Regions from separate parts of the Actinoplanes sp. G11-F43 genome, predicted to be linked through region 2. Evidence: riboswitches for the same ligand, from Rfam matches in the RefSeq annotation. Region 2 holds a riboswitch; the other holds the start of a gene.
The links. Region 2 has a riboswitch for thiamine pyrophosphate ahead of ACQ0O7_RS12485 (ECF transporter S component). Riboswitches for the same ligand answer to the same signal wherever they lie in the genome.
Positions count from the first base shown of each region.

Region 1: another riboswitch for thiamine pyrophosphate. It lies ahead of ACQ0O7_RS04590 (thiamine phosphate synthase); the one in region 2 lies ahead of ACQ0O7_RS12485 (ECF transporter S component).

Region 1 covers NZ_JBNZCE010000004.1:158,809-163,215, forward strand. The annotation lists gene ACQ0O7_RS04580 (class I SAM-dependent methyltransferase) at 1-345, shown strand, start outside; gene ACQ0O7_RS04585 (ABC-F family ATP-binding cassette domain-containing protein) at 373-2,019, shown strand; TPP riboswitch at 2,054-2,164, shown strand; gene ACQ0O7_RS04590 (thiamine phosphate synthase) at 2,158-2,742, shown strand; gene ACQ0O7_RS04595 (FAD-dependent oxidoreductase) at 2,739-4,313, shown strand; gene thiS (sulfur carrier protein ThiS) at 4,310-4,407, shown strand, end outside.
Region 2 covers NZ_JBNZCE010000011.1:30,311-34,717, reverse strand. The annotation lists gene ACQ0O7_RS12495 (energy-coupling factor transporter transmembrane component T family protein) at 1-450, opposite strand, end outside; gene ACQ0O7_RS12490 (ABC transporter ATP-binding protein) at 447-1,877, opposite strand; gene ACQ0O7_RS12485 (ECF transporter S component) at 1,880-2,467, opposite strand; TPP riboswitch at 2,542-2,646, opposite strand; gene ACQ0O7_RS12480 (alpha/beta fold hydrolase) at 2,787-3,602, shown strand; gene ACQ0O7_RS12475 (DUF6328 family protein) at 3,634-4,143, shown strand; gene ACQ0O7_RS12470 (hypothetical protein) at 4,123-4,407, opposite strand, start outside.

The DNA.
Region 1 (4,407 bases), on a different contig from region 2:
GACGTCAACTCCCGGGCCCGTGACCTGGCCGCCGAGAATGCCGAACGGCTCGGGCTCGGCGACCGGCTGCGGGTGGCCGCGCCGGACGAGGTGCCGGACCAGGTGACCTTCACCCAGATCTGGAGCAACCCGCCCACCCACGTCGGCAAGACCGAACTGCACGCCCTGCTGGAGCGCTGGCTGCCCCGGCTGGCCCCGGACGGCGTGGCCTGGCTGGTGATCAACCGGAACCTGGGCGGTGACTCGCTGCACACCTGGCTCGTCGGGCTGGGCTGGACGGTTGAGCGAATCGCCAGCCAGAAGGGGTTCCGGGTGCTCCGGGTCACCGGAAAATCGGCTGACTGAACCGCTGCTTCCAGGGAGGATGCCGCCATGGGTTACGTGGATGTCGCCGGCGCCGGATTCGTGCTCCCGGACGGGCGGGAGCTGTTCGCCGACGTGTCGTTCCGGGTCGGCGAGGGCGCCAAGGTCGCGCTCGTCGGTCCCAACGGGGCGGGCAAGACCACCCTGATGCGGATGGTGGCGGGAGACATCCCGACCCAGAGCGGGACCATCGCCCGATCCGGTGGGCTCGGGGTGATGCGCCAGTTCATCGGCATGATCGGCGACGACCGGACCCTGGAGGACCTCGCCCTCTCCCTGGTCACCCCGGCACTCGGTGCGGCCGGCACCCGGTTGGCCAAGGCCTCCGCGGCACTGGACGAGACCGAGAAGACCCAATTGGCGTACGCGAACGCGCTCGCCAACTGGGGTGAGACCGGTGGATACGACGCCGAGGTGCTCTTCGACACCGTGACGGTCGCCATCCTCGGCAAGCCGTGGGAGGAGGCCCGGCACCGGGTGGTGCGCACCCTCTCCGGCGGCGAGCAGAAACGGTTCGCTCTCGACCTGCTGCTGCGCGGCTCCGACGAGGTGCTGCTGCTCGACGAGCCGGACAACTTCCTCGACGTGCCCGCCAAACGCTGGCTGGAGCAGCGGCTGCGCGAGTCGAACAAGTCGGTGCTCTACGTCTCGCACGACCGGGAGTTGCTCGCCGAGACCGCCGACCGGGTGGTGGCCGTCGAGGGCGGTGGCGCCTGGACCCATCCGGGCGGGTTCACCTCCTGGCACGAGGCCCGGGTGAACCGGCACGAGCGGATGGAGGAGCTGCGCCGCCGCTGGGACGAGGAGCACGAGAAGATCAAGGAGCTGGTCTTCACCCTGAAGAACAAGGCGGCCTACAACGACGGGCTGGCCTCGCGCTATCAGGCCGCACAGACCCGGCTGCGCAAGTTCGAGGAGGCCGGCCCGCCACCACTGCCGCCGAAGGACCAGTCGGTGCGGATGAACCTGCGCGGTGGCCGCACCGCCAAACGTGCCGTCATCTGCGAGCAGGTCGAGATCGAGAACCTGACGTTCCCGTTCGACCTGGAGATCTGGTACGGCGACCGGGTGGCCGTGCTGGGCGCCAACGGCACCGGCAAGTCCCACTTCCTGCGACTGCTCGCGGCCGGTGGCAGCGACCCCGATCCGGAGCACAAGCCGGTCGACGGGGCGCCGCTCGCGCACGTCGCCCACGAGGGCCGGGCACGGCTCGGGGCGCGGGTCCGGCCGGGGCACTTCTCGCAGACCCACGACCGTCCCGAGCTGCAGGAGAAGACCCTCGTCGAGATCCTCTGGCGCGGCGACGACCACCGGTCCGGAATGGACCGGGCCGGGTCGATGAAGGCGCTCAACCGGTACGAACTGGCGGCTCAGGGAGACCAGCGGTTCGGCACCCTCTCGGGTGGGCAGCAGGCCCGGTTCCTGGTGCTGTTGCTGGAATTGTCGGGTGCGACCGTTCTGCTGCTCGACGAGCCGACGGACAACCTGGACCTGGCGTCGGCGGAGGCGCTGGAAGAAGGGCTCAAAGCCTTCGAGGGCACGGTGATCGCTGTCACGCACGACCGCTGGTTCACCAGGTCCTTCGATCGTTTCGTGCTGTTCAGAGGCGACGGTGAGGTGGTCGAGGTGCCGGAGCCGGTCTGGGACGTGCGCTAGACACTCCTGTGACGGACCGGTTATGGTCCGGTCACATACAACCCACGGGAGTCCGGGCACCGGGCTGAGAGGGGGGCTGATGCGGCCCCCGACCGTCGAACCTGATCCGGGTCATGCCGGCGCAGGGAGGAGTGCATCATGGGCACATCATTTCCCCGTATCCATGTCATAACGGACACGATCGACGTCGTTCGCGGGGTGGCCGGTCTAGCTGACGTGGCCGTGCAGATCCGGGTCAAGAGCACCGATGCGGCGGCCTACGCCCTCGTCGTCGAGGCCGTCGCGATCTGCCGGCCCGCCGGGACCCCGGTGCTGGTCAATGACCGGGTCGGGGTGGCCCTCGCCGCCGGTGCGGACGGGGTCCACGTCGGAGCCGACGATCTTCCGGTCGACGCCGTCCGGCGGGTTCTCGGTCCGGGCGCCGTCGTCGGGGCCACCTGCCGGTCCGCGGCCGACGCCCGGGCCGCCGTCGCGGCCGGGGCCAGCTATCTCGGGGTCGGGCCCGCCTTCGCCACGTCCACCAAGGACGGATTACCGCCACCGCTCGGGCCGGCCGCTGTCGCGGCCGTCGCCGAGGCGGTGCCGGGCACTCCGGTCCTCGCCATCGGAGGTATCACCGCGGAACGGGTGCCGCAGCTCGCGGTGCACGGGGTCGCGGCGGTCTCCGCCTTCCGGGCGGATCCGAAGGGAGCAGTCGCGGAATTCCTGGCGGCCCTGCGATGAGCGCGGCCGCGGGTCTTCCCGAAGCGGCTGGTCTCCCCGGCTCGGCGGGTCTTCCCGTCACGGGTGTTTCTGCTGGTACGGCCGGCCTTCCCGGTGCGGCGAGCCGTTCCGGCGCGGGTTCTTCTGGTGCGGCGGGCCTTCCTGGTGCGGCGGGTTCTTCTGGTGCGGCCGGCCCTTCCGATGTGGCCAGCCCTCCCGATGCGGCCGGCCCTCCCGGTGCGGCTGGTCTTCCTGGTGCTGTCAGCCCTTGTGGTGCTTTCGGGCGATCCTCTTCGCGCGTCGCCGTCGTCGGGGGCGGGATCATCGGGCTTGCCGTCGCGGACGAACTGGTGCGGCGTGGGGCGGACGTCACCGTTTTCGACCCGGCACCCGCGGGGGCGGGCGGGGCCTGGCACGTCGCGGCGGGGATGCTCGCGCCGGGTGGGGAGTCGGCCTTCGAATATCCGCACCTCACCCGGCTGTTGGAGGCCTCGCATGAGCTGTGGCCGGAGTTCGCGGCGACACTCGGCGACATCGGATACGACACCGCCGGGACGCTGTCGGTGGCGCTCACCGCTGATGACGTCGTGGATTCCGCCCGGGAGTGGAAGCATCAGAAGCTCACCCCGCTGACCGGGTCCCAGGTGCGGGATCGGGAGCCGGCGATCTCGCCGCGGGTCCGGGCCGGAGCGTTCGCGGCCGACGAGCATCAGGCTGATCCGCGCAAGATCGTGGCGGTGCTGCGGGAGCGGCTGGCGGGGCGGATCATCGCCCGGCGGATCAGCGATCTATCCGAAATATCCGGTGAATTAGATAGATCCGGCATGTCGGTTGTGTCAGACCGGGATGGCAGGTCTGACGTGGCCGGCGTCGCCAGCGGGGTCGGTGTGGACGGCGTGGCTGACGCGGTCGGCGAGATCGGCGTGGGCGCTGCGGTCGCCGCACCGGACGCGACCAACTCGGGCGGTGGGTCCGGGTCGGGTGGTGGGTCCGGGTCGGGTGGTGGGTCCGGGTCGGGTGGTGGGTCCGGGTCGGGTGGTGCGGCCGGTTCCGGTGGTGGGGCCGGCCCGGGCGGTGGCGGCTTCGATGCCGTGGTGGTCGCCGCCGGAGCTGGGACCGCCGGGCTCACCGGGATTCCGATCCGGCCGGTCAAAGGCCAGGTGCTGCGGCTGCGTGGGGAACCGGGACTGCTGCGGCACGTGATCGACGGGGCCGCGGACGGACGGCACGTCTACCTGGTGCCCCGGGCCGACGGTGAGGTTGTCGTCGGGGCCACCCAGGAGGAAATCGGTGACCTGCGGAACACCGCCGGGGGAGTGCACGACCTGTTGCGTGCGGCGCTCGACCTGGTGCCGGGGCTCGCCGAGCACGAACTGACCGAGGTGACCGTCGGCCACCGGCCGGGCACGCCGGACAACGGGCCGATCCTGGGATTCCTGGACGGGCAGCCGACGCCGACGGTGGTGGCCGCCGGGCATTTCCGGAACGGGATCCTGCTGGCGCCGATCACCGCACGACTCATCGCCGACCTGGTGCTGACCGGGACGGCGGATCCGATCATCGACGGGTTCGGCCCGGGGAGGTTCCGATGAAGCTGACGATCAACGGCCAGGCGCAGGACCGGACCGGCACCTGCTCGGTGGCGACGCTGGTCGCCGAGATCATCGCGGCGCAGCGTGGGGTCGC
Region 2 (4,407 bases):
GAAGCGGGCCGGGGCCTTGGCGTTCTGGACCAGGGCGTCGGCCAGGTCGGTCGGGTCGGTGGTGGCGAAGACGACGATGCCGGGCAGGGCGATCGCGAAGACCCGCAGGATCAGGGCGCCGGCGGTGGCCAGCACCCCGGTGGTCACGTCCACCGGGCCGAGGGCGACGAGCAGGTCGCCACCGCGTTCGGCGGCGAACAGCACCATCGTGACCAGGATGCCGGCCGCGCTGAGCAGCAGTGGGGTGGCCCGCCGGAGCAGCACCCCGGGGCGGACGCCGAAGAACGGCAGCACCAGCAGCTCGACGAGCAGGGCGGCAGCCGGGGTGAACGGGTCCACGGTGGAGATCAGCGGCAGGGTGAACAGCAGCGCGGCACCGGCTTTGGCGACCGGGTTGCGGCGGGCCAGGGGCGCGGTGCCGTCGGCGAGCGGTGCGAGGTCGAGGGTCACGACGGGTGCCTGCGGGGGAGTGGGCCGGGCGCGGGTTCGCCCAGTGGGACGGTCCGGTCGGCGAGGGTGTGGACGAACATCTCGTCGTGGGTGACCGCGACGATGCCGTGCCCGTCGTCGCGGAGGCCGGCCAGCAGGTCGGCGAGTTCCCGCCAGGTGCGGCGGTCCTGGCCGAAGGTGGGCTCGTCGAGCACCAGCAGCCGCGGTGCGGTGGCCAGGGCGGTGGCGACGCTGAGCCGCCGGGCCTCCCCGCCGGAGAGGGTGTACGGGTTGGCCTCGGCCAGCCGGTCCAGGCGCAGACGCTGGAGCAGGCCGTCGACGATCCGGCCGGCCTCGGCGGGGGAGTGGCCGAGCCGCCGTGGGCCGAGGGCGAGTTCGTCGGCGACGCGGGCGGTGACGAACTGGTGTTCCGGGTTCTGGAAGACCGAGCCGATCCGGCCGGCCAGAGTCGCGGCCCGCCAGCGATGCGGTGGCCGCTTGTCGCCGAACGCCGAGATCCGGCCGCCGCTGGGGGCGAGCAGCCCGCCGAGCAGCAGGGCCAGGGTGGACTTGCCGGCGCCGTTCGGGCCGGTGACGGCCACGATCTCACCGGCTGAGGCGTGCAACGAAACGGGAGCGAGGCGCCCGGTGACGGTGGCGTGCTCCGCGCGTACCAAATCGGCGGTAGCAGTTGATCTTGTGGTTAAGGAGGGAAAGGTGAAACCCGGCACCCAGACGCCCTCCTCGGCCAGCTTGTCGCCGTAGGCAGCGAAGATCATCTCGGGTTCGCCGTCGGCCCGCACCCCACCGCCCGGCTCCAGCACCACCACCCGGTCGACGAGCGGCAGCGCCTCCGCCACCCGGTGCTCCACGATGATCAGGGTGGTCTCCGGCCCGGTGGCCCGCGCGACCGCGTCACGGATCAGCGCGGCACCCGGCGGGTCCAGATTGGCGGTCGGCTCGTCCAGCAGCAGCAGGCCGGGACGCAGAGCGAGGACGCCGGCGAGGGCCAGGCGCTGCGCTTCGCCGCCGGAGAGCGCGGCCGTCGGGCGATTGATGGGGTACGGGAAACCCACGCGATCCAGCACATCGGAGACCCGCGGCCAGATGTCGCCGGCCGGAATCCCCCGGTTCTCCAGGCCGAACGCCACATCGTCACCGCTGCGGGCCATCACCAGCTGGGTCTGCGGATCCTGGAAGACGATGCCGACCTGCTCCCGGGCCTTCCGCGGATCCAGCCCGTCGATCTCGATGGTGCCCTCGGACTCGCCGGAATCCTCCGGCAACAGCCCGGCCAGCGCACCGAGCAGGGTGCTCTTGCCGGCCCCGGAGGGACCCAGCAGGAGCACCCGCTCGCCGTGCCGGACATCCAGGTCCAGCCCGCGGACCGCCCAGGCGCGGCGCCCGGCATGCCGCCACCCGAAACCGCGAAGCCGAACGTCACTCATCGCTAGATGGTCGCCCGCTCACGGCCGGCGCCGAACCGGTCCAGCACACCGGTCGGGACCAGCGCCCGGACCAGTGCCCACGAACCGAGCCCGGCCAGGATCGTGCCGCTGACCACGGTGAGCGCCGCGTACGGCACCCGGTACGACCACAGTGCGGCCTCCGAGTTCCACACGAAGAAGTCGTAGATCGACGCGCTCAGCCCGGTCAGCGCCCCGGCCAGCAGCGCCGGCACCAGGCTGAACGAGCGGTAGCGCAGAGCCGCGAAGGCCAGCTCCGCGCCCAGGCCCTGGACCAGGCCCTGCGGGATGACGGTGGCGCCCCACGCGTTGCCGAGCAGTGCCGACACGATGGCCGCCACCAGTTCGGTGTAGAGGGCGGCGCCCGGCTTACGGACGATCAGGCCGCCGAGGACGGCCGGGATCAGCCAGACGCCGTACAGGATGGTCTGTGACGGCGGGAAGAAGGCGAACGCCCCCTCGGTGACCGACCAGACCGTGTTCCAGGCCCAGAAGATCACGCCGAACGCCACGGCGATGACGGAGGCGACCACGATGTCTATCGTGCGCCAGCGGTTGGGATTGTCTGTCATGAAACGCCTCCCAGCGGGTACCGGGAGGAGACGCACGCCGTGGCCCCCGGGCGACGGTGCCCGGGACACGACGCGGCTGGAGAGGACCGAACTTCCTGCGCTGGCATTACCCAGATCAGGTACGAGGGTCTGCGGAATCACCCGCACTCTCAGCGCTGTGCGCTCCCCTGTCGGATCGAAGTGTTTTCGCGACCTACCTCGACCCGCGCATCGCTCGCGCGAGTGCACTAGGTCTCCGCCGTCGCGAAAATACTTCGGTGCATGTGCTTCGATGACCGTAACACCAGGTAGGCGTACTGGAACAGGAGGGGACCACGTGATCGAGGTCAAAGCTCGCGGGCTGACATTCGACGTCCATGAGGGCGGTCCGGTGGACGGTGAACCGGTGCTGTTGCTGCACGGCTTCCCGCAGGACTCCCGGGAGTTCGACCTGATGGCGCCCCGGCTGCACGCCGCCGGGCTGCGGACCTACGCGCTCGATCAGCGCGGCTGCTCACCGGGGGCGCGGCCGGGCGAGGCCGCGGCGTACACGATGGGCTCGGTGACCGCCGACGCGGTGGCCGTCCTGGACGCGCTCGGGGTGGAGCGGGCGCACGTCGTCGGCCACGACTGGGGCGCGCAGGTGGGCTGGCAGCTGGCCGCCCGGCACCCGGAGCGGGTCCGGACGCTGACCGCGATCTCGGTGCCGCACCCGCGGGCGCTGGCCCTGGCGATCCGGCTGCGGCCCAGTCAGAGCGCCCGGCTGGCGTACTTCCGGGTGTTCCGTTCCCCGATCGCCGAGCGGCTGCTGCTGGCCCGGCACGGGATGGTGCTGAAGGCGATGCTGCGGCCGATCGGGATGCGCGCCGAACAGTACGTGGCGGCGATGCGCGAACCGGGCCGGCTCACCGCCGGGCTGAACTGGTACCGGGCGTTCAACGGCGACGACGTGGCCGACCTGGGCGAGGTGCCGGTGCCGACCACCTATGTGTGGAGCGACCAGGACGGGGTGGTCGGCCGGACCGCGGCGCTGCGCACCCGGGACTGGGTGCGCGGCGACTATCAGCTGGTGGTGATGCGCGGGGTCAGCCATTGGGTGCCGGAACAGGCGCCGCGTGAGCTGGCCGACGCCGTCCTGGCACGGATCGGCGTTTGACCATGGTTCGATGTGGGGAATTCGGCGCGTCATGGCGGTCGATACCCACACCCCCCGAGAGACCGAGAAGCAGCGATGGGACCGCAACTTCGCGGACCTGCTGCAGGAGCTGCGCGTCGCACAGACCGGCGTGCAGATCCTCTTCGCGTTCCTGTTGACCCTGCCGTTCAGCAGCGGCTTCCCCAACGTGACGAACTTCCAGAAGGACGTCTACATCGTGGCGCTGGTCAGCGCGGCGTTCGCCACCGCGCTGATCATCTCCCCGGTGGCGTTCCACCGCGCGCTGTTCCGGCAGGGCCGTAAACCCGAGCTGGTCAAGTACGCGCACAAGATGGCCACCGGCGGCCTGGCCTGCATGCTGGTCGCGATGGTCAGCAGCGTCCTGCTGATCACCGACTACCTGCTGGACTGGAAGTGGGCGATCCCGCTGACCGTGGTCACCGGCGCCTGGTTCCTCACCTACTGGGCCATCCTGCCGTTCGCGCACCGCGAGTGGGGCGACGACGACGCCGACGACGACTCAGCGGCCGCGGTGTCGTAACCCGAGCCGGCGCAGCTCCAGGTCGGCCAGGGCGGTGACCGCCGCCGGGTCGCCGGAGCGCCAGCTCTGCGCGATGTCCGGGCCCAGCCTCGCCAGTTCGGTCAGCGGCTGCGAGGCCAGGGCCCGCAACGCCAGCAGGTCCTGCCCGGCCGGCTGGTTCCGGACCGCCGCGGCCACCCCGGCCCGGCGGATCCAGCGCAGGCGCAACGGCAGCCACACGAAGAGCACCAGGGCCAGCGGTACGGACAACGCGATCGCCGGCAG